3 regions of the Tumidithrix elongata BACA0141 genome follow, and region 3 is predicted to be linked to each of the others. Evidence: riboswitches for the same ligand, from Rfam matches in the RefSeq annotation. Region 3 holds a riboswitch; each other region holds the start of a gene.
What was found. Region 3 has a riboswitch for cobalamin ahead of V2H45_RS07730 (DUF1636 domain-containing protein). Riboswitches for the same ligand answer to the same signal wherever they lie in the genome.
Positions count from the first base shown of each region.

Region 1 (8,046 bases), on a different contig from region 3:
AGGCAATTCCCAAATAAAACAGGTTTGGCTGAGATTGGGCGTGACTACCAAGATGCGCGAAGGGTTTGTCAAAGGATTCGTCAGCGATCGCCTCTGGGGAAGCTTCACTCCTTGTTAGAGGAAAAGATAGAAGTTGTTGCACCCGTTCCAAATAATGCTCTACGCCCCAATCGGATAAAAGATGGCGCAGACGGGGCTTACGATTGCTGGGATAGGCTTCACGTTTCAGATCGATATAGTCCAGATACACTTGAGCGAGGGCGGCTAACAGAGACACCGTTCGCTCTGGCGGGATCGCAACGTTTGTCATGCCTGTGCGATCGGCTTCTACATTCAAATGTAGCCGAAACAAAATCCCTGAAGCATCGCCCAATTCCTGATTATTTATTTGCTCGGCTTTTTGCTCGGCGACGAAGGTAATATCATTGCGAAGATGTCGGACTGAAACGGATTCCCCGCCATCAAAGCAAACACTAAACTTAGGGGATAGGTTGACTAGTTCGAGGTGGGTTTGCAAATAGTCATCCCAAGCCTTTACCAAAGGACGAACATCAAGCAGACTCTGGGGATCGATCCCTGCCGTAGGACTTATCATCATATTGCGAATCGGATCGATGCCGATCTCGCGAGGCGCTAAACCCAAGGTTTGTAAGTGGCGAAAGCTTTCTGGGGCGATCGCTGTCTGAACCCCTCGAATTTGGAGATTGGCGCGATTGGTCACTTGGACATAACCATCCCCATAGCGCTCGGTCAGGTCGGCGATCGCTTCACACTGCGGCTGGTCGAGAATTCCTCCCACAACCCGCATACGCATCAAAACGCCATCTTTGGCAACGGAACCATAAAATAAGCCTGGGCAGATTGGTAATTTCGCGTTTATATCAATCTGCAATTCGGGTATTTGTTTAGAATGTGACAACGAACTATCTCCTCCCTGTGCGACGCAGGGAACTAAGATTCAAACATTAAGCATCAAACACTTAGAGGATCGGCATTCTGGCTTTTACAGTTGCGGCACAGCGTCGGAATCACACCAAACTTTCCCGTCCCCCAGTCTTTGAAACCTATCACAAGCTGACTACCAAAAGCCTGCGATCGGCACTTTTCTTAACGAAATCTTGGGTCATATTGTAATTTTTCAGCCTTCACAGCAAGAAAACCAGAAATTCATCGGGTAGTTAGATGAACTTAATTTTTTGAGCGGCATATAAGCACATGCGTAAAAGCACCAAGCCTTCTTTAAAGTGGGCAATATTAGATTGTCCATAGGTGCGAGGCTGATACCTTACAGGCACTTCCACAATATGTAGACCTAGCTTTGCCGCCCCAAACAGCAAATCAAAGTCCCCAAATGGATCGAAGTCCCCAAAATAGCTGCGATTGGCGACGATGCGTTCGTAGTCAGAGCGCCATAACACCTTTGTTCCACATAGGGTGTCTTTGAGCGATTGTCCAAGTAAATATGAGAATGCCCTAGCAAAGAATTTATTCGCCAACGTATTCAACCAAGGCATCGCCTTTCCAGATCGAGGGTAAACTAGTCGAGAACCATTAATAAATTCGCCTCTACCCAGTGCGATAACTTGAACAAATTGAGGTAAGTCTTCGGGCTGAACAGTTAAGTCGGCATCGAGAATCATCAGAATGTCGCCCGTTGCCTCGGCAAATCCCAATCTCACAGCATCGGCTTTCCCCTTGCCTTTTTGCTGCATGATTTTAAAGGAGAACTGTCCGGAACCATTCTCTTCTTCCACTCTTTGCGTTTCAACAACAACTCGTTGAATCTCTTCCCAAGTATTATCTTGCGAGTGACCTTCCACAAAAATAATTTCTGTATGTTTGCCCAATGCAGGCATGCGATCTACAGCAGCTTGAATATTTCCTGCTTCATTTCGCGCTGGGATCACCACGGTTACTGAGTAGTTAGCGATCGCCTCGGTAGCGCTGGAAATTGAAGGGCGGGCAATAATATAGTTCGTGAGGTTGAGATTATCAATGATTGGCAGTTGGCAAATATAACGGTTGATAAAGTTCGCAAGCAACGGAATCCACTTTGGGAAAAGGAATCGCTTCCCAATCTTAACCGTACTATAACCAGTAACCATCAGTAAGTTCAGTACATCATGTTGGGAAAGCCAATTTTGTGGAGGTTGCGGACGTCGTTGTCCGATCAGTTCGGCAAAATGTAGAAGACCCTCCCATTGATAATTATGGAAGACAAGAACGATCCGCGTGCGCGGATGGCAAAAGGCTTGGAGGCGATCGAGTACTGACTGAATATCGTTGAGATAACCCAGAACCCCTGCTAGCAGAATAAAATCAAATTTCTCTGAGTTTAAATCTTCTGGTGTGAGAGTTTCGGCATCAAGACAGTAAAAACTTAAGCCAGAAGTCTGAGATTCCTGATGGCTGGTTTGAGACTTATCTTTGGCGATCTCAATAGCAGATGGGGAAAAGTCAATACCTACACCTAAGCTTGGCTTTACCGCAGCAAGTAGACTTCCCGTACCACAGCCAACTTCTAGGACTTTACTGCCCTTGGGAACCAAGTATTGGTGTAACTTTTGGATATCTCTATAGTAATAACGGTTGCGATCGCTCCACCGATCTAAATCAGGCGCAATTTGCTCAAAATATAACTGAATCTTGTCTTTAAACTTATCCATCAACTTAAAAATTATTCACTTATCTTGCACAAGCTTTGTAGAAACACGATTTTGAGTGTAACTCAATTCATCCCTTGCAAGACATTGATAAAATATGAATGAGCGATCGCCTAGGTTGTTTTACGGGCAGTTTTCAGTTTCTCCCTAATCACTTCTTACGTGAGATAGGGGCATAGCCTGTTCAAGTTTTAAATTCTTAACCTTGGAAATCTTCTTAAAAAATTGGGTTAATGGTTGTTTTGACATGGTTAACCCAATTCCTGAGAGTTAAATACACTTTTTCGGTAAACTAGAAAGTTACTTAACCGTTTTAAATTTTTACATTCAGGGGTAATCAAGCATTGCGTAAGATCGTCATTGCTGGCAACTGGAAAATGTACAAAACCCAGTCTGAAGCAAAAGCCTTTTTTGCTGAATTCCCAGCACAGCTTAACGCTACAGCAAAAGCCGCAAGCGTAACCAACCAGCAAATCCTTATTTGTGTCCCATTTACCGATCTAGCGATTTCGCAAGTAGTCGCAAGTTCGGTCACATCACCTAGCATCCATATCGGCGCCCAGAACCTGCATTGGACCGATTGTGGCGCATTCACCGGTGAAATTGCCGCCCCCATGCTGGTTGAATTGGGGATCAAGTTTGCGATCGTTGGTCATAGTGAGCGACGACAGTTTTTTGGTGAAACCGACGAAACGGTAAACAAAAGGTTAAAAGCCGCTCAAAAGCACGGTATCACTCCCATCTTATGTGTGGGAGAAAGCAAGCAACAACGTGATGCCAATGAAACCGAAGCATGGATCTTTTCTCAGTTAGAATATGGACTGAAAGAAGTCGATCAGCAAAATTTGATTATTGCCTATGAGCCAATCTGGGCGATCGGTACAGGAGACACCTGTGAAACTGCCGAAGCCAATCGCGTGATTCGTTTAATTCGCAGCAAACTGAGCAATCCTGATGTCACAATTCAGTATGGTGGTTCAGTAAAACCTGAGAATATTGACGAAATCATGGCACAACCTGAAATTGATGGTGTGTTAGTGGGTGGCGCAAGCCTTGATGCCACAGGCTTTGCTCGCATTGTCAACTACCAAAGTCCCTAAACCCATCCTGCAATATTCAAGCTTAACCACAGATACAGCACCCCAATAAAAACTTAACTCAAGAAAATTTGCTGTTAAAAAATTGACTTAATTTAGCATATTTTGTTAAGATGATGTGCTGTTGATTTACACTATAAAACCGCAAGCACAATAAACTTTTATGCCCACTATCCAGCAGCTCATTCGTAGTGAGCGCCAGAATACTAACCAGAAAACCAAGTCTCCTGCCCTCAAGAGCTGTCCCCAGCGCAGAGGCGTTTGTACGCGTGTGTACACCACCACCCCCAAAAAGCCCAACTCTGCCCTGAGAAAAGTAGCAAGAGTCCGCCTAACTTCTGGTTTTGAAGTAACAGCATACATTCCTGGTATTGGGCATAATTTGCAAGAGCACTCTGTTGTGATGATTCGCGGCGGTCGTGTCAAAGATTTACCCGGTGTGCGCTACCACATCATTCGCGGCACACTAGATACAGCGGGTGTCAAAGATCGCAAGCAAGGACGTTCTAAATATGGTGCTAAGCGACCTAAGCCCGGTCAGGCCGCTGCACCCGCCGGAAAGAAGAGATAGTCCATTCAAGGCTTATCATTCGCTCATCGTCGATACGTTAAAGCAAATGACAAGTGGCGAATATTCTCAAAGTGAAAGCTTTTCAATTACAACAAACTTAAACCTCATCACTCAGTAAAATGTCTCGTCGTACTAAAGTCGCCAAGCGCGTCACCCCACCTGATTCTGTCTATAACAGTCGCTTAGTTAATATGCTGATTAGGCGCATTATGACCCGTGGCAAGCTATCTGTTGCTACCCATATCGTTTATGAGGCACTGGATACTGTTGCGGAACGGACTGGTAGCGTTCCGATTGAGGTCTTCGATCGCGCTATTCGCAATGCCACTCCCCTCGTGGAAGTCAAGGCAAGACGGGTTGGTGGTGCAACATATCAAGTGCCCATGGAAGTTCGCAGCGATCGCGGTGTTGCCCTTGCCCTGCGTTGGCTAGTGCAATATTCTCGCTCTCGTCCCGGTCGGAGCATGGCAAGCAAGTTAGCCAACGAGCTAATGGATGCTGCCAACGAAACGGGTGCAACCATTCGCAAGCGTGAAGAAACCCACCGTATGGCTGAAGCAAATAAAGCCTTTGCTCACTATCGCTATTAATTCACTCTGTAGCACTTACCTAGTAAAGATTTATATCTTTGCGCTCCGTTAAGTTGCTATATTATTCTTAATACAAATTTTCAATTCCTGACAAATACGAGGAAACCGTCGTGGCACGAACCATTGCTCTAGATAAAGTACGCAACATTGGGATTGCAGCTCATATTGATGCTGGAAAAACCACTACTACAGAGCGTATTTTGTTTTACTCCGGTGTTGTACATAAAATGGGTGAAGTCCATGAAGGCACCGCAGTAACTGATTGGATGGAGCAAGAACGCGAACGCGGCATCACCATCACAGCAGCTGCGATCACCACAAGCTGGAAGGATCATAAAATCAACATTATTGATACGCCCGGTCACGTTGACTTCACGATTGAAGTCGAACGTTCCATGCGCGTTTTGGATGGTGTAATCGCAGTATTCTGCTCTGTTGGTGGCGTTCAGCCCCAGTCAGAAACTGTTTGGCGTCAAGCCGATCGCTATAAAGTGCCACGTATTGTATTTGTCAATAAGATGGATCGCACTGGTGCGAACTTCTACAAAGTTTACGGACAAATTCGCGATCGCTTGCGCTCAAATGCTGTCCCGATCCAAATCCCCATCGGAAGTGAAGCCGATCTGCGAGGCATTGTCGATCTCGTCAAGATGCGCGCTTACATCTATAAAGATGAAATTGGCAAAGATATTCTTGAAACTGACATTCCAGAAGAAGTACTTGACAAAGCCAATGAGTTTCGCACAAAGCTGATTGAATCTGTTGCTGAAACTGATGATGCTCTTACTGAAAAGTACTTAGAAGGGATTGAGTTAACTGAAGAAGAGATCAAAGCAGGCTTGCGTCTAGGCACGCTCAGAGGAACCATTGTCCCTCTTGTTTGCGGCTCTGCTTTTAAAAATAAAGGCGTACAGTTGCTTTTAGATGCAGTGATTGACTATCTTCCTGCTCCAATTGATGTACCTCCTATTCAAGGCACGCTACCAGATGGTAGCCTGACAACTCGTGAGGCAGATGATAGTGCCCCTATGTCTGCTTTGGCATTCAAAATTATGTCTGACCCCTATGGTCGCCTTACCTTCATCCGAGTTTATTCAGGTGTCTTAAAGAAAGGTTCCTACGTTCTGAACTCTAGTAAGAACAAGAAAGAGCGCATCTCTCGCTTGATTATTTTGAAAGCTGATGACCGTATTGAAGTCGATGAAATGCGTGCAGGTGACTTGGGTGCTGTGCTGGGGATGAAAGACACATTTACAGGTGATACGCTGTCGGATGATGCCAACCCAGTTATTTTGGAATCTCTATTTATTCCAGAGCCAGTTATCTCTGTGGCAGTAGAGCCCAAGACAAAGCAAGATATGGAAAAGCTATCCAAGGCTTTACAAGCCTTATCAGAAGAAGATCCTACATTCCGAGTCATGGTTGACCCTGAGACTAACCAGACCGTTATTTCTGGGATGGGTGAACTCCACCTAGAAATTCTCGTAGACCGTATGTTACGCGAATTTAAAGTCGAAGCAAACGTGGGCGCACCACAGGTTGCTTACCGTGAAACGATCCGTAAGGCTGTTAAAGCTGAAGGTAAGTTTATTCGTCAAAGCGGTGGTAAGGGACAATATGGTCACGTTGTGATCGAACTTGAGCCAACAGAGCCTGGAACTGGCTTCGAGTTTGTCTCTAAGATTGTAGGAGGTACTGTTCCTAAGGAATATATCAATCCTTCTGAACAGGGCATGAAAGAAGCCTGTGAATCGGGGATCATAGCGGGTTATCCTGTTATTGATTTAAGAGCAACCTTGGTTGATGGCTCCTATCATGATGTTGACTCTTCTGAAATGGCTTTCAAAATTGCTGGCTCAATGGCAATTAAGGAAGCTGTGATGAAGGCTGGTCCAGTCTTGCTTGAACCGGTGATGAAAGTGGAAGTCGAAGTGCCTGAGGACTTTTTGGGAGATGTGATTGGAGATCTCAACTCTCGTAGAGGTCAAATTGAGGGTATGGGCTCAGAACAGGGTATTGCTAAAGTATCATCGAAAGTCCCTCTGGCTTCGATGTTTGGCTATGCCACTGACATTCGATCCAAAACTCAGGGTAGAGGTATATTCTCTATGGAGTTTAGCCACTATGAGGAAGTTCCTCGTAGTGTTGCAGAAGCTATCATTGCCAAAAGCAAGAGCAAAGAGTAGTAAAAAAGTATCAAAGGAATAACAGAGTAAGGAATATAACTTAAATGGCACGCGCAAAGTTTGAACGGAACAAACCCCACGTTAATATTGGTACCATCGGTCACGTCGATCATGGTAAGACAACCCTAACTGCTGCAATCACAATGACTTTGGCAGCAAATGGTCAGGCAGCAGCAAAAAAATATGAAGACATTGATGCCGCACCTGAAGAAAAAGCGCGTGGCATTACCATCAACACAGCTCACGTAGAATACCAAACTGACGCACGTCACTACGCTCACGTTGACTGCCCTGGGCACGCTGACTATGTAAAAAACATGATTACCGGTGCAGCCCAAATGGATGGTGGCATCCTCTTGGTGTCAGCTGCTGATGGTCCTGAGCCTCAAACTCGCGAACACATTCTTTTGGCGCGTCAGGTAGGTGTACCCAATCTGGTCGTGTTCCTGAATAAAGAAGACCAAATGGAAGGCGAGGAAGAGTTGGTCGAGCTTGTCGAACTAGAAGTTCGCGAGTTGCTATCTTCCTATGACTTTGACGGTGATGCGATTCCGATTGTTAGAGGATCGGCTTTAAAAGCAACTGAAGCCCTAGCCTCTAATCCTAAAATCAAGAAAGGAGAAAATCCTTGGGTTGATAAAATCTACGCATTGATGGATGCTGTTGATGCGTTTATTCCAACCCCAGAGCGTGCAATTGACAAACCCTTCTTGATGGCAGTTGAAGACGTATTCTCGATCACAGGTCGTGGTACTGTCGCCACGGGTCGGATCGAGCGTGGCAAGGTCAAGATCGGTGACTCTGTGGAACTCGTCGGTATTCGTGATACCCGTAGCACCACTGTTACTGGTCTAGAAATGTTCCAAAAGACCTTGGAAGAAGGTCTCGCTGGAGATAACATCGGCGTTCTGATGCGTGGTATTCAAAAGCTGGATGTAG
Region 1 covers NZ_JAZBJZ010000019.1:45,196-53,241, reverse strand. The annotation lists gene cobG (precorrin-3B synthase) at 1-919, opposite strand, end outside; adenosylcobalamin-variant (AdoCbl-variant) riboswitch at 982-1,053, opposite strand; gene V2H45_RS06945 (glycosyltransferase) at 1,179-2,666, opposite strand; gene tpiA (triose-phosphate isomerase) at 3,008-3,763, shown strand; gene rpsL (30S ribosomal protein S12) at 3,924-4,331, shown strand; gene rpsG (30S ribosomal protein S7) at 4,451-4,921, shown strand; gene fusA (elongation factor G) at 5,032-7,107, shown strand; gene tuf (elongation factor Tu) at 7,152-8,046, shown strand, end outside.
Region 1: it holds a riboswitch for cobalamin, as region 3 does, so the genes downstream of both, cobG (precorrin-3B synthase) here and V2H45_RS07730 (DUF1636 domain-containing protein) in region 3, are expected to answer to the same signal.

Region 2 (8,046 bases), on a different contig from region 3:
GATTGATCGGCTTACAGATCGAATTTTCTACAGTTTTAACGAACAATTAAATCATCGCAAACTTCAACCTAGTGATGATAGATATATTCGAGAATGGAAATCCATTCGTGAAACAGTCGATCGAGAAATGAGAACTTCTTTGTCTTGTGGTAGTAATTGGAGATTGTTTGACTATGACGATCCAAACAATTCGGGTGCCTATACATCTCGTTCGCTCGATCGCATTGCAGATACAATTGTTAACACTCGGTATCCTGATGAGTCTGATGCCACCAAAAAAATTCATTGGTCTGGCATTCGTCAGTCATTGTCGATATCCGATCCTTGTAAGTAAATTTTAAAAGCTTATTTACCGCTAAAAAACTGGCTTTTATCCTTGATTTTGACTGAATAAACTTTCTTACATGATAGATAAAACAAAATTATTAAGCGTTGACATCTTTACTTTGTCTGGATTGAGGTTTAAAAAGCATAAATAAAGTTAAAATTTGTTAGAGACCCGACCCTTATACAACTTATTGTGTGAGATATGCTAGTCAAAATCGCAATTTCATTTTAGATCCGGGGATAAAATACATTGAGCCGATTTGTCATTGGAGATGTTCACGGTCAATATGACGGGCTAATGATGTTGGTTAAGCAAATCAACCTAAAGCCTACAGATCAGCTATTCTTTTTGGGAGATTTGATCGATCGCGGTACCCAAAGCTCTGCTGTGGTGGCTTGGGTGATGAAACAGGGTCATTTCTGTCTAAAAGGAAATCACGAGCAAATGTGCATTGAAGCATTTGCTGCACCCGATACTTCAACTGTCTGGAATGGATGGTTAGTTAATGGTGGCATGCGAACCCTAGAAAGCTATGGCGAAGCAGGTATGCTCGATGAGCATTTGGATTGGATGTCAAACCTGCCTTTGTATCTCGATCTAGGCGATGTTTGGTTGGTTCATGCGGGTCTAAATCCTTACTTGGCGATCGAAGAGCAAGGAGAAGAAGAGTTTTGTTGGATTAGGGAACGATTTCACCGTAGTACGGAACCTTACTTCCCCAACAAGACGATCATCACTGGGCATACCATTACCTTTATTTTTCCTGAAGTCGATCCAGGGCAACTCGCGCTAGGCATAGGTTGGCTAGATATCGACACAGGTGCTTATCATCCTAAAAGTGGTTGGCTGACTGCCTTGGATATCGATCGTGCGATCGTGCATCAGATTAATGTTTTTACCCGAGCCGTAAGATCTTTACCGCTTTCAGAGATTGCTGTACCTGTTAAGCCGATTGAGGAAAGACAGCCCGTAAAACGTAAATGGGCTTGGGCATAGGGCTTAAAATATCCTCTGTCACGCTGAGGTCAGCAGCATTTTGAGCCAAATTTAGCGGCAAAAATTAAGCTGAATTGATGAGAAAAAGTTTTCTGGGAATAGTTTAGGATGGGTGTGTCGGTAATCCTAGCAAAAAGGACATCCAAAAAATTTTATGATCAAGCAAGCGATTACTAAGATTTCTACGGTTGGATTTATTTCACTGGTTAGTTATCTGCCCGTGGGTGCCCGATCGCAAGCTGCCCCTCTATTTGCCGAGCCGATCGCTCAAACTGCCACGCCAACGGAAACACAACCCGAGCAAAATCCAAATGCGGCGATCAAACTGGTAGAACAGGCAAATGTCTTAAGAGAGCAAAACAAACTGACTGAGGCAGTCGCACTTTACCGACAAGCAATCTCTCTCAATCCTAATTTTGTCCCTGCCCATTATGGCTTAGGGGTTACGCTGCGGCAACAAGGGGACATTGACGGGGCGATCGCTTCCCATCGACGCGCGATCGAACTCGATAAAAACTATACACCCGCCTACTACGGTCTCGGCATTGCCCTATACAAACGGGGCGATATGGTGGGGGCGATTAATGCCTACAACGCATTCATTCGTCTCAGCAAACTAGATGCCAGTTTAGCCTCGACCTACTACAATCTCGGTCTGGCTGAAGAACAACGCAATAATCTTGATGGTGCTGTCGCTGCCTTCCAGAAAGCGGTAAGTTTAGATCCGCAGTATGCCCTTGCCCATAATGGTCTGGGATCTGTTTTGCGCCGCCAAGGCGATCGCAAGGGCGCAATTACCGCATTTCGACAGGCAATTACACTTGCGCCCCAGTATGCGACGGCTCATTTTTCCTTGGGTATAGCCCTGTATGAAGACAAAGACTATGATGGCGCTATAGAGGCATATAGACGCGCGATCGCAATTAACAATCGCTTCCCTAACGTTTTTTACAACATTGGGATTGCCTACGATGCTAAAGGCGACACCGATCAAGCCATTCTTTCCTACAGGCGGGCGATCGAGCAAGACAATAAAAATGCTGATGTGTACGCGGCGCTAGGCACTGCCTTGCTAAAAAAAGAAAAAGCGCCTGAAGCGGTTGAGATGTTTCGTCGCAGTATTGAGTTAAATCCTAAAGTTGCAGCCAACTATAATGGGTTGGGTTTAGCCTTGCGCCGTCAAGGCGATCTAAGTGGGGCGATCGCTGCCTACGAGCAGGCGATTAATCTCAGCCCTAGATATGCCGCTGCCTACAATAATCTCGGGCGTGCCTTATCCGACCAAAATAAACCAGTGGATGCGATCGCCGCGTTTCGGAAAGCGATCGAGTCCGATCCCAGAAATAACGTTGCCTACAGTAATCTAGGGAATCTACTCCGCACCCAAGGAGACAGTGCTGGCGCTGTTGAGGCTTTTACCCGTGCGATCGTCTATGGCAAAGAGGAATTATGGGTTGATTACACGAGTCTTGGTTTAGCCCTTGCCGATCAAGGCAAAATGCGAGAATCGCTAGACGCATACAATAAGGCAATTTCTCTTAACCCCAGTTACGCTAGGGCTCATTTTGGTTTAGGGGCTTTATACACGATGCAAGGCGATATTAGTAGCGCAATTCGCTCTTATCAAGAGGCATTGAGGCTCTACGAAGCTGACAATAATACGGAGTGGGTAAAGCGTACCCGACAGGCTTTACAGGCCTTGCAGGGCATCACCTAAAGCAATAGATTCATCTCAAACTAAGAAAGACAGTTGTAGTAACAATTCATGAATTGTTACTACAACTGTCTTTCCAGACTCTCTGACATTTTCAAGGTTACTGGGGATCTAACTGCATTTTAGGCAGTTAGATGAATTGATTAGATTTTGGGAATTGGAAATAGAACGGCAACAACTTGGGAAGCAAAGAAAGCTAGCCCAATACCAGAAATCACTAGACCCGCAGAACGCAACTGTATGGAAGATTGCTGCTCTGCTTTTTGCCTGAGGATGGTTGCCCTACCAATCCAAAATGCAAGGAGTGACACCACCAGTTGCACAACTGTAAATCCAATCAGATAGGCAATTAGAGGGGTAGTTTCTGCGCCAAAAATGGATTCACCATAGGCATAACCATGAAATATGCCTGCAAGCGCTGAAAGCCCTGCAACGACAAAAGTATTAAATCTATCCTTCTCAACCAGCAAAATACCGAATAACAAGATCGAGCCAGAAACAAATAGCTCAACTCCTGGGAGATTTATACTGGCTAGATGTGCCCCTGTGCCAAGCATCGCAGATAATACAAACGAAATTGGAATCATCAGTCCCTGCCGCTTGATCGCAGCAAGCAAACCAACTGCCACAATAAATGCAAAATGGTCGGGTCCAATCAAGGGGTGCGCTATACCAGACATAAAACCTTCAAAGAAGTTAGATGCCATTTTTCCACCCATGGCATGGTGTGCAAAAGCTGGTGTGGCTGACAGCAATAAAACACTAAACAATGCAGATAAACCGACTGCCTTATAGACAACTTTATTAAAAGGAAGAAGCCGAGAATTCTTAAATTTATTCATTTTCTGTGCCTCGCAGATATAGAAATGAGCAAGATCATCGGCGGGCATCCTGACTCAGAGATTTTTGCGACCTCATTACAGTTGCGGGACAGTGTTGGACTTACACCAAGCTTTCCCCGTTAACTCTGACGGTCAAATTCCGACAGAACCGACTTTATAGCTTAATAAAGATATCACCGTTTGAAAGTACCCAATCCTGCCTACGCAATTCTTAATTATGGCAACTGTGACAGCTAAATACTTTTTCTCACAAACAAGGCTCGGAAATAATTTGCAAGCTAATGTTCGGCTAGCTCATAGGCAGCGACAATTTTTTGTACGAGCGGATGGCGCACGACATCAGACTTGGTAAAGTGACTAAAAGCAATGCCTTCAACCCCTTCCAAGATTTTTTGCGCCATTTTTAGCCCAGATTTTTGGTGATGGGGTAAGTCAATTTGGGTGACATCCCCTGTTACCACCATGCGAGAGTTAAATCCCAGCCGCGTCAGCACCATTTTCATTTGGGAGATCGTGGTGTTTTGGGCCTCATCCACGATGATGAAGGCATTGTTTAACGTGCGACCTCGCATATAGGCAAGTGGGGCAACTTCAATCACGCCACGCTCGATCAAGCTGGGGATTTTTTCTGGATCCATTAACTCGTATAAAGCGTCATAGAGAGGGCGCAAGTAAGGATCTACTTTTTGTTGCAGATCGCCGGGTAAAAAGCCTAGCTTTTCGCCTGCCTCTACGGCAGGGCGAGTTAAGATCAGACGCTCAAACTCCTGATTTTGCAATGCCTTGACGGCTGCCACCGCCGCCAGAAAGGTTTTACCAGTTCCCGCCGGTCCAATCCCAAAGATCAGATCGTGGTTTTCCATGTCCCGCACGTATTGCTGCTGCTTGAGCGTACGTGGCTGAATCTGTCCACCTCGATGGTTCTTGGTAATCGCTGGGCGATCGCTCCATGATTCCGCCCGTTGTTCTTCCACAGCTTGTTTGGCTGCCAAAATATCGACCGAAGCGATCGCTCGATCTTGCGACCAGAGTTGCTTGAGGGCGCGAATAATCTGCAAACAGAGAGAAATCTCTGGTTCAGTGCCCTCGATCAGTAAATCTTGACCGCGCAGAACCAATTTCGTGCCTGTCTCAAGGGCAATTAATTTAAGGTTTTCGCCCCTAGTCCCTGCCAAACGTATGGCACTACTGGGACTAGGCAGACTGAAAGTTTGGGATTCACCCATGGGGTTATAAATTACTTGCTAGTAACGAGGTTTTCTAACCCGCTAATGACGCGAGCAGAAAGAATTTTGTCTCCTAGCTTTAGTTTACGCAAAACTTCTTCACCTGTGGTGACATATCCAAAAGCCGTGTAGTTGCCGTCGATCAAATTTAAACCCGCAGGGGTGAGATCGGACTCAAACAAATACAGAAAGAATTGTGAGGAACCACCATTGGGATCGCTCCCAGGGTGAGCCATTGCCACAGTACCATAGGCAGAAAACGGTAGTACGGGTAACGTGCCAACCAGTCCGAGTTCATCAAAGGTATGCTCGTAGACTGGATCTTTTTTATTCACAACGCGAATTTCTAAGGGCACAGTGCGGACTTTACCTGTGGCGGGATCCACAAAGCCATCTGCCTCACCCGCAGGATCGCCAGCTTGCAGGAAGAAGTTGTCATCCGCCCGATTAAAGGTCAAACCGTTGTAAAAGCCCCGTTGAACCAAATCGACAAACTGACCTGCATTGACGGGGGCACTAAAGCCATCCAAGGTCATCGTGAAACTTCCTTTTTCCGTTTCCATTTCGACGATCGCTCTGCCCTTAAGTTGGGGCAATCCTGCATATTTTGCGGGAACTTCAAAGGGAAATGCTTGAACCATTTGGCTCTCAACCGTTCCTACATATTCCAGTGCTTTTTCGCTCAGGGGTTTGATGTTGTTTCTGTCTTTGGTGGCGATCGCTTCTTGGAGGGAAATAACTACGTTGTTGAGGCTGGTGAGGTTTTCTTCTGCTGATTGTTTTGCCGTTGGGATGACACTTGCCAAAATCTGCTCGCGTTTTTGCGACACATTGGACAGGATGCTATCGATATCTTTGCTTAGACCTTTCCAGCGTTTGAGATTGGCTTGGCGGGGCATGCCTTCTAATTTAAGCTGAATCTCCCGCACGATCAGATTGTCAACGGGTAAAGCATTTCGTAGCAAAACTCTTGCGTCCTTGATCGCGCTTTTATTGGGTAAAGCCGCAAAACTAGGCTGAGGATAAACCACACACCCAATTGCTATCAAAAATGTCATTGCGATCGCAACTGCGGTCAGCGACCAATTTGCCAAGAATTTATTTCTAACCATGAGACCTAGATGAATGAACTAGCCATCTAAAATGCTAGGACATTTGGGAACCAGAGAAAAAAATAAAATGATTCGTTATCGCAATCCTCAATGAGTTGTAATAATTTGTAGCGCAGGCATCTTGCCCGCATGGGTTAGATGTACTACGTTCGCAAACAAAAAGGATCGCTATAGAAAAAATTAACTGGGACGCACAAACCAGAGGCTTCTTTTGCCGTCGTGACTAATACAGTCAACGATTAGATCTTTGACTTTAAGCGGCAACCGCGATTCTTTTCTGGCACGACGCAGCATGCTGGACGAGCATTCTAAAATTTTAGCGACCTCCGTGGTACTCCAGAGACGAGTAAACACGTCATCAGGCAGATTAGACATATTCTTGGCAATCTCTGACCAAGACTGTACGTAAATATCTGTCGCGTCTTCGTGCTCGATGGTCACCGCTGGTTCACTTGGTTCACCTATCCCTTCAGGGACGACAGGATCGGCGTCTAATGTACCGTAAATATCAGTATCGACATAAAGTTGTAAATTAAGGATGTCTTCCCAGCTTTTTAAAAAATCTGAGCTGGCAGGATCCTCTATATCCTCTGGCTCGACTAACACATGATAGTTAGGCTTGCGAGGAGGGTTGGGCGGAAAATCTATAACAGAAAAATCTTCGCTATGTTTTGGCTCAGTCTTTAATTGCAGAATGAGATCTGAAAGTGCTTTAACAACACTTTCTTTGCGTCCATTTTTATAAAGAGCAAAAAGCTCGCGTACCAGCGGGATAAGCTCTTCTGGTACTGAAAGTATGGCACTATCTAGGTGATCGCTGGGCTGGTGAGTATCTACCACGGGGCTTGTTACTAGACATTTTTAAGGGAAATTACTATTGACAAGCAAGCAAGACATAAAAAACAACAATCAAGTAAATATGCAATGCCTAACGGATAATTCTTAAAGTATAGCGTTAGGTTAAACGTTAAATTGAATTGCGATCGCATTGGCTCAGATATTCACCTAGAATACCCACCCTCTATGCCTTTATCAACATTTCCGATCATTTACTCAGATCAGTTTTTAGAACATCAAACTGGGGTTTATCATCCTGAAAATTCGGGGCGATTAACCGCAATTATCGAGGCTTTAAAAACTTCTGAGTTGTCAAATCGTTTGACATGGAAACAGCCTACGCCGATTCAACAACGCGATCGCCTGCGGCAAGAGATAGAGCGCTTTCATACACCCGCATATATCGATGCCGTGCAGGCAATATCCGAACGGGGTGGTGGTCATATTGATGGGGATACGATCGCGTCGAGCCGCACCTATGAGGTGGCATTATTGGCAGTGAGCGCATGGTTAGATGGGGTCGATCTCGTCTTAGCCTCAAACGAACCCGCTTTTGTCGTAGCCCGCCCACCAGGGCATCACGCCCGCGCTCACACGGGAATGGGGTTTTGTATTTTCTCGAATGCCGCGATCGCGGCACTCTATGCCCTCGATTTTCCGAATATTCAACGAGTGGCGATTTTAGATTGGGATGTGCATCATGGCAATGGCACGCAAGAAGCCGTTTGGGATCGTCCAAATCTTGCCTATGTTTCTACCCATCAAGCCCCTTTTTATCCCTATACAGGCGATCTTGAGGAAACAGGAGCCCATGGCAATGTCTTGAATTTACCGATGAGAGCGAATTGCTCGCTTCAAGAATATTTGGTCGTATTTGAGCAACGTGTCATCCCTTTTTTGCAAGACTTTAAACCAGATTTACTCATTGTCAGTGCGGGGTTTGATGCGAATTCCAGCGATCCTTTGGCGAGTATGTCCCTCAAGCCTCAAG
Region 2 covers NZ_JAZBJZ010000141.1:3,868-11,913, reverse strand. The annotation lists partial or broken gene V2H45_RS22735 (hypothetical protein) at 1-334, shown strand, start outside; gene V2H45_RS22730 (metallophosphoesterase family protein) at 578-1,324, shown strand; gene V2H45_RS22725 (tetratricopeptide repeat protein) at 1,479-3,041, shown strand; gene V2H45_RS22720 (HupE/UreJ family protein) at 3,182-3,928, opposite strand; cobalamin riboswitch at 3,903-4,048, opposite strand; gene V2H45_RS22715 (PhoH family protein) at 4,159-5,106, opposite strand; gene V2H45_RS22710 (peptidylprolyl isomerase) at 5,118-6,218, opposite strand; gene V2H45_RS22705 (hypothetical protein) at 6,399-7,058, opposite strand; gene V2H45_RS22700 (histone deacetylase family protein) at 7,242-8,046, shown strand, end outside.
Region 2: it holds a riboswitch for cobalamin, as region 3 does, so the genes downstream of both, V2H45_RS22720 (HupE/UreJ family protein) here and V2H45_RS07730 (DUF1636 domain-containing protein) in region 3, are expected to answer to the same signal.

Region 3 (8,046 bases):
CCTCAGCATGTGCCTATCAATTGCCCCCTGTTTTACAGAGCTTTGCCAAAACCTATCCCAACGTACAACTGCGGGTAACAACCTTGGGCAGCGATCGCGCCCTCAAGGTGCTCAAAGACGGGCTGATCGATCTGGCTGTGGTGATGAATAATCCTTTTTTAACCTCTAGCTCAGAGATGGTGGTCGATCTGCTCTATGAGGAGTCAATCCAAGTCCTGATGGCTGCTGACCATCCTCTTAGCTGCCACCAACAAGTAACTTGGAAAGATCTCGATCGCCACGATCAGGTGGTGTTTAAGGATGGCTACGGTTTGCAACGTCTCGTGCAGGAGCAATTTAACCGTCAGGGGCTGCACCTCAATGCTGTCCTAGAACTTAATTCTCTGGATGCCTTTCGAGGTGTGATCCGACAAGGTGACTTAATTGCGCTTTTACCTGCTACGGCTCTCAAAGATGTGAGCAACGATCCTTCGTTAGCTGTGCGCGAGATTGTCGCGCCAACGCTCACCCGTCAGATTGTCTTGGTAACAACAGGCGATCGCTTGCAAATTCCGCCAATCTATCATTTCCGTAAGTTGACCTGTGAGTTAATCCAGTCCAAAAATCGCATCCTCAGCGAGCAGGGATTTTATACCAGCCCAAGGTCAGCCCTTAGCAACCAATTATTGGCTGCAAATCCCCAACGCATGACCCACTAACTTTTTCTGGAGATTCAACCACGAGATCGCTTCAATGCCAACGAATCATTTGTAATGTCATACTGGTAAGCCGTAGATTCATTACATAGATCGACCTACGAATTTAATCCAACATCACGGCAAAGGGTATGAGTAAGGTTTTTCGTGAATTACTTCGCAAGGTTGGCAGTGGTAGACACACAGGCAAAGACCTGAGTCGGCAAGAAGCAGAATTAGCCACAAAGATGATTTTGGAGCAGGAAGCCACACCTGCACAAATTGGCGCATTCATGATTGCCCACCGCATTAAGCGACCGACGGGTGTTGAGTTAGCTGGTATGCTCGATGCCTACGACCATCTCGGCGGCAGAGTCGAAGCGGTTGATTCCAAGCGAACCGTACTGGTGCTGGGTTCGCCCTATGATGGCAGATCGCGCACAGCCCCCATCAGTCCGATTGCAAGTTTGATCTTGGCAAGTGCAGGCTGTCCCACGCTCCTGCATGGTGGCGATCGCATGCCCACCAAGGACGGTTTACCCCTGATCGATATCTGGCAGGCTTTAGGCGTCAATTGGCAGCAGCTATCCTTAGCGCAGGTGAGACAAGTCCTGAGCGAGACAAATTTAGGTTTTGTCTATCTGCCCAGGCATTTTCCTTTGGCGCAGGGCATAGTGCCATTTAGAGAGCAAGTGGGAAAAAGACCTCCCTTTGCTACCCTAGAACTAATTTGGGCTCCCTATCTAGGCAAAGCCCTAACTGTGTCAGGGTTTGTACATCCTCCTACGGAAACCAATATCCGCGAGGCATTTGCCCTGCGCGGTGTGACTGAATTTGCCACGATTAAAGGCTTAGAGGGAAGCGTCGATTTACCCCGCGATCGCACCGCGATTCTTGGCATTCACCGTGGCGGTGCGTTTGAGCGATTGACCCTTTCAGCCAGAGACTACAACTTGCATGGTAAAGATGTGGAGATTGCGGAAGCACTAGAAATTTCCCAAACGATCGCGTCTACGCTCAAGGGCGAGCCCTCGGAATATATGCAGTCTGCGATTTGGAATGGTGGATTTTATCTCTGGTTATATGGTATTTCTGCCGATCTACAGTCTGGGCTCGATCGCGCCAAAGAAATTCTCACCACGGGCATCGCCGAGCGCAAACTTAAGGATGTTAAGGAAGCGATCGCCGTCTTCACTACTTGCTGAGCGAAAAGCCTAAATTCAATCTGCCGTGAATCCAATTCAATTTGGTTGAAATGCTATAAGATAGGGGGTCGGTTCTGGTAGGGATCAGCTACTAGAGGTAACGGGGAAAGTATGGTGCAAGTCCTACACTGTCCCGCAACTGTAAAGGCAGTAATTGTCTAAGTCAGGATGCCCGCCGATTGCGATCGACAAAAAAATACATCTGCGAGGTATAGATGGTTCATAAATTATTTGTTTGCACGACCTGTGCCAGTATTTGGAAAGATGGCAAACGGGTTGGTACTAGTGGCGGGCAGCTACTACTAGACGAGTTGCTCAAGCTCAATCAAAGTTGGAGTTTGAGTTCAAACTTCTTAATTCAGTCTGTTGAATGCATGAGTGCTTGCAATCGTCCCTGTGTTGTAGCGATCGCCGCTGAAGGAAAATACACCTATTTGTTTGGCGATCTCCCTGTGGATGCGGCATCCCTCGCGACTACTGCATCAGCCATCTTAGTCTGTGCCAGTAAATATGCTACGCAATCCGACGGTAGCCTGCCTTGGTCAGAAAGACCTGCTCCGCTTAAAAAGGGGATTGTCGCCAAAATTCCGCCGATGCAGGAGCTTGCAGTCATTGGATAAAGTTTTCTGATATCAACAACTAAGGCAAGTACTCACAAGATATCAACTATCTAAAAGTACTTGCCTGAAAAGCAATATTCATTTTTGTGCTTCAAATATCTAGATTTAAAGATTTAGGATTGGCTACTTTTTACCACCCTGATTGCGCAGGCGATAAGTAATGCGTCCTTTGGTCAAATCATAGGGAGTCAGCTCTACCTTGACGCGATCGCCGGGCAAAATCTTGATATAGTTGCGACGAATCTTACCAGAGATATGAGCGAGTACGTTAAACCCATTATCCAGATCGACTCTGAACATGGCATTAGGCAGTGACTCAGTCACTGTACCTTCCATTTCGATTGCATCTTGCTTGGACAAATAACCTCTCCGTTAAAAACTTGGTTTAAAAATCAATAGGGACTTTTGTGAGAAAGTCCCCGATCGCTAAGCGATCACTAGTTGCTGTTGAATAGCCTCTGTCACATTCTCTAAAGATGGTATGCCATCAATTTGAACAACATGAGTCCCGTAAAATTCTAACAGAGGTCTTGTCTTTGCATAATATTCTTCAAGGCGGTTTTTAATCACCTCTTCGGTATCATCAGCCCTATTTTGCTCCTGAGCGCGTAAAAGGATTCTCTCAACTAGCACTGGCTCGGGCACATCTAAATTAATCACGCGATCGAATTTTTGATCCAACTCTGCCAAAAGATCGTTAAGAGCTTCTGCCTGTGGCACTGTACGAGGAAACCCATCTAAAATCCATCCTGATTGGGTGTCAGGTTGACTGAAACGAGTGCGCATGACGTCGATCACCACCTCATCAGGAACAAGCCGACCCGAGTCGCTAAAAGCTTTGACCCTTAGCCCTAACTCGCTCCCCTGCTTGATCTCTGCTCTGAAAATGTCCCCCGGTGCAATCCGAGGCACATTCCATAGCGCAGATAAGATTTCGCCTTGAGTACCCTTACCAGAACCAGGTGGCCCCATCAAAATGATTTTAGGCATTATTGCTTTACCATACCTTCGTAGCGTTGAGAGATCACATAGGTCTGAATCTGTTTTGATGTCTCGATCGCTACACCAACTAGGATCAATAAAGACGTTGCACCAATACCACTAAAGGTTGTGACACCTGTAGCTCGTTCTATAGCAGTAGGAATCACCGCTACCGCACCCAAGAAAACAGCACCTAGAAATGTCAGACGATTTAAAACACCCGCAATATACTCAGATGTTGTCTTTCCGGGGCGAATTCCTGGAATACTACTACCCATTTTCTTGAGGTTTTGCGCCAGATCGACAGGGTTAACAATCAGCGAAGAGTAAAAGTAGCTAAACCCTAAAATTAAAAGCAAATAGAGAACAACATAGCCCCAGCTATTGGGAGAAAGAAAGTTTGCAATATTTGCCAGCACAGGATTGTTAGAAAACTGACCGATACTAGCAGGCAAAATTAGAACTGAGGAAGCAAAAATGATCGGCATTACGTTCCCTTGATTTAGCTTCAGCGGTAAGTAAGACGCTTGTTCTCTAAACTGTTTACGTCCTACTTGACGACGTGCCGAAACAATTGGAATACGTCGGGTTCCTTCTTGAACGAATACGATGCCAACGATCATGACCAAGAAGATCACCATCAGCAAAATTACGCCGCCAACCCTAGAGCTATCCTGTTGCGCTAAAGCGATCGTGTTGCCTAAAGATCTCGGTAAGCCTGCAACAATGCTGATAAAAATTAGTAAAGATGCACCGTTACCCACACCTTTTTCCGTAATTACCTCACCAGCCCACATCACAAACATGGAACCTGCCGATAGAGCAAGCATGGTTTCAATCATAAAGGCAGGTCCAGGTTGGGTAGCTGCCCCAACTCCCTGTATCCAAAATGAAATGCCTAAACTTTGGATCAATGCCCAACCCAAAGCTACATATCTCGTGTACTGCGAGATCTTACGTCTACCTGCCTCACCTTCATTCTTTTGCAGATTTTCTAGGGTAGGTAATGCCGCAGTCAGAAGTTGCAAAATAATCGAAGCATTAATAAATGGGATGATCCCTAGTGCGAAGATCCCCAGCAGGGATAAACCACCACCAGAAAAGATATCCAAGAAATTAACGACAGCATTGTTTTTGACAACCTCACCAAAAATCTGGCGATCTACGCCGGGTAAAGGCAAGTAAATACCTAGGCGAATTAGAACGAGAATGCCCATCGTAATCAGAAGGCGATCGCGCAGACCAGCTGCCTGTGCCATCTGTAGGAATGTTTCTTGAGGAGTAGGGTTTTTCCCTTTGCTAACTACCATTGCTATACCTACCTTGAAGCTAGTAAGAGAGAGATAAGTGTCTTTGTTGTATTGTAATGCAGAATACTATTTTTCTGTATCACTGTGGATTGTGGCAATTTACCAAGCGACTAGACTTCCGTGCAGGTGCCACCAGCAGCTTCAATCTTTGCCTTTGCACCAGCAGTAAATGAGTGCGCGTGAACGTTTAAAGCAACACCAATCTCACCACGTCCAAGGATTCGCAGAGAACCATCGTTTTGGGTAACGATGCCTGCATCCATGAGCGACTCCAAGGTGACTTCAGTGCCTGCGGGTAATTCACTCAGGCTGTCAACATTGATAACGGTGAAATGTTTCGCATTTACAATTGGGAAATGCTTCAATTTTGGTACGCGCTTGTAGAGGGGGAGTTGACCACCTTCAAAGCCAGGTCGAGTCGGTCTACCCGAACGTGATTTTTGACCGCGCATACCAAAGCCACAACTTGCGCCTTGACCTGCGGAGATACCACGACCGACGCGGCGTTTACGATGTTTCGCCCCTACTTGGGGTCTGAGATCTTCTAAATTCATGGCTAATCAGTTATCAGTTATCAGTTATCAATTTTTGACGATTGGCTTTTCGCCGCAGTTATCAGTTATTCAAGAATCACGTCGTTCGATGCTCACTGATAACCGTTTACTGCCTGCTCCAAACTTAGTCTTAGCTTAGTTGTAGAGATGCTCAAGTGGAATGTCTCTAGACTTTGCAACTTCGCTGAAAGTCCGTAGAGCAGATAATGCATTCACAGCGGCGCGGGCATTGTTTAAAGGATTATCAGAACCTAGCTGCTTTGCCAGAATATTCTTAACCCCTGCTAGTTCGAGCACAGTTCTCACCGCACCCCCAGCAATTACACCCGTACCAGGAGATGCAGGACGAATCATTACCTTAGCGCCACCACCGACCCCATTACTAGGATGAGGGATAGAATTAGCCTTGGTTAAGGGCACTTGGATCAAATGCTTCTTACCATCGGACACGCCTTTTTTCACGGCTCCGATCACATCGCTTGCCTTGCCAACGCCAACGCCAACTTGACCTTTTTCGTTGCCAACGATCACGATCGCTCTAAAACTAAGCTTCTTACCGCCTTTTACCACTTTGGTAACACGACGAATTTGAACTACTCGTTCTTGCCACTCAGATTCCTTTTCTGTGCGACTACGCTCAGCTTTCTTTGCTTCGTTCCGCTTACCTTTACGTTTTTCGTCACGGCCTTCGCCTTCGCCGCCACCACTGCCGCCATCACGGGCGCCTTTACTATCTCTATTTCTACGTTCTGCCATTTTTCTGATGTGGATGAGTTAGTTACTGATTATCGTAATTTAAGTTATCGAGAGATTTAAAAATTAAGCGATTTAAGCTGATTTCTAAAATTCTAAACCTGCTTCACGGGCAGCTTCTGCCAAGGCTTGTACGCGACCGTGATATAAGTTACCACCGCGATCGAATACAACTTGTGTAATTCCTTTAGCGATCGCTCTTTTGGCAATCAATTCCCCCACTTTAGCAGAGGCATCACAGTTCGCTGTAGACTTAAGCTCAGGCTTTAACTCGGGATCGAGGGTAGATGCTGCAACTAGCGTATGCTGAGCTACGTCGTCGATTACCTGTGCCACGATGTGCTGGTTAGAGCGATAGACAGATAGTCTAGGCCGTTCAGGTGTACCTGACAACTTGCGACGGACGCGTTGATGACGACTTTTTGTTGCTTGCTTACGGTCTATTTTCATGATTTACCCCTTAGCTTTGTTGCCTTGACTCCTAGTTATTTCTTGCCAGCCTTACCAGCCTTACGACGTACAACTTCTCCTGCATAGCGGATACCTTTACCCTTATATACTTCGGGGGGACGTACATCGCGAATGCGAGCAGCTGTATTGCCAACATCCTCTTTACTAATGCCAGTAACGACAATATTTACGTTATTTTCTACTGCTAGCTGTATGCCAACAGGTGGCTCTATCTTCACAGGGATGCTATAGCCAACGTTAAGGGTTAAGGTTGTGCCCTGTACAGCCGCACGATAACCGACACCTTGAATTTCTAATCGGCGTTGAAATCCTTCCGAAACGCCCTGTACCATGTTGGCAACAAGGGTTCTAGAGAGACCATGTTGTTGACGAGCGGGACGCAAATCGTTGCGACGCTTGACAACAAGTACTTCACCTTCCTGAGATACTTCAACCTGATCGGGTAAGGTTCGCTTTAACTCGCCCTTAGGACCTTTGACAGTCACTTCTTGACCAGAGATAGCCACACTAACCTTAGCAGGGATAAGAATTGGGCGCTTTCCAATACGAGACATAATTACTCCTAACTTCAGAATTGAGAATACAGAAACTTAAATGTTCTGATTCTTGAGTCCTAATTACCCAATGCTGCCATCACCAGATGTAGCAAAGGATTTCACCGCCGACCTTTTGGCGACGAGCTTCACGATCTGTCATGATGCCTCTAGATGTGGAGATAATCGCAATCCCAATGCCGCCAAGTACACGAGGCAGATCCTGATGATTAGAGTAAACTCTCAGTCCAGGGCGACTAACCCGCTTCAGTTTTGTAATAATCGGTTGACGATTCTTACCTTGATATTTCAGTGACAGCATTAACCTGCGGTCAATCCCTTCACCAACTTCTTCAAAATCTCCGATGTAGCCTTCTTGCTTGAGTACACGGGCGATGCTCTGTGTCATCTTGGTAGCAGGAATTGCTGTGACCTGATGCCTTGCCATTGTGGCGTTGCGAATGCGTGTCAGCATATCCGCAATGGTATCGTTCGTAGCCATCTTTATCTCCTATGATCCCACTTGTTATTCTCTAAAGGGCATACCCATTGCTTTGAGCAGCGCACGTCCCTCTTCATCTGTATTCGCAGTCGTGATGATGGAAATATCCATCCCTCGGATTTGGTCGATGCTGTCATAGCTAATTTCTGGGAATATTAGCTGCTCGCGCACACCCAACGTATAGTTGCCTCGACCGTCAAAGCTTTTAGCACTTACGCCGCGAAAATCACGAATACGAGGAAGCGAAAAGTTAATTAGACGATCTAAAAAAGCATGCATGCGATCGCGACGAAGTGTAACCATCATCCCTACCGGCATACCTTGACGCAACTTAAAGCCAGCGATCGCCTTCTTTGCTCTTGTCACCACAGGCTTTTGACCTGCAATGGTTGCAATCTCAGCGAGAGAAGCTTCCAAAGACTTGGCATTTGAGGCACCTTCAC
Region 3 covers NZ_JAZBJZ010000022.1:24,023-32,068, reverse strand. The annotation lists gene V2H45_RS07740 (LysR family transcriptional regulator) at 1-698, shown strand, start outside; gene V2H45_RS07735 (anthranilate phosphoribosyltransferase family protein) at 827-1,879, shown strand; cobalamin riboswitch at 1,932-2,073, shown strand; gene V2H45_RS07730 (DUF1636 domain-containing protein) at 2,095-2,499, shown strand; gene infA (translation initiation factor IF-1) at 2,623-2,859, opposite strand; gene V2H45_RS07720 (adenylate kinase) at 2,926-3,489, opposite strand; gene secY (preprotein translocase subunit SecY) at 3,489-4,790, opposite strand; gene rplO (50S ribosomal protein L15) at 4,901-5,344, opposite strand; gene V2H45_RS07705 (hypothetical protein) at 5,343-5,483, shown strand; gene rpsE (30S ribosomal protein S5) at 5,480-6,100, opposite strand; gene rplR (50S ribosomal protein L18) at 6,185-6,547, opposite strand; gene rplF (50S ribosomal protein L6) at 6,583-7,122, opposite strand; gene rpsH (30S ribosomal protein S8) at 7,202-7,603, opposite strand; gene rplE (50S ribosomal protein L5) at 7,628-8,046, opposite strand, start outside.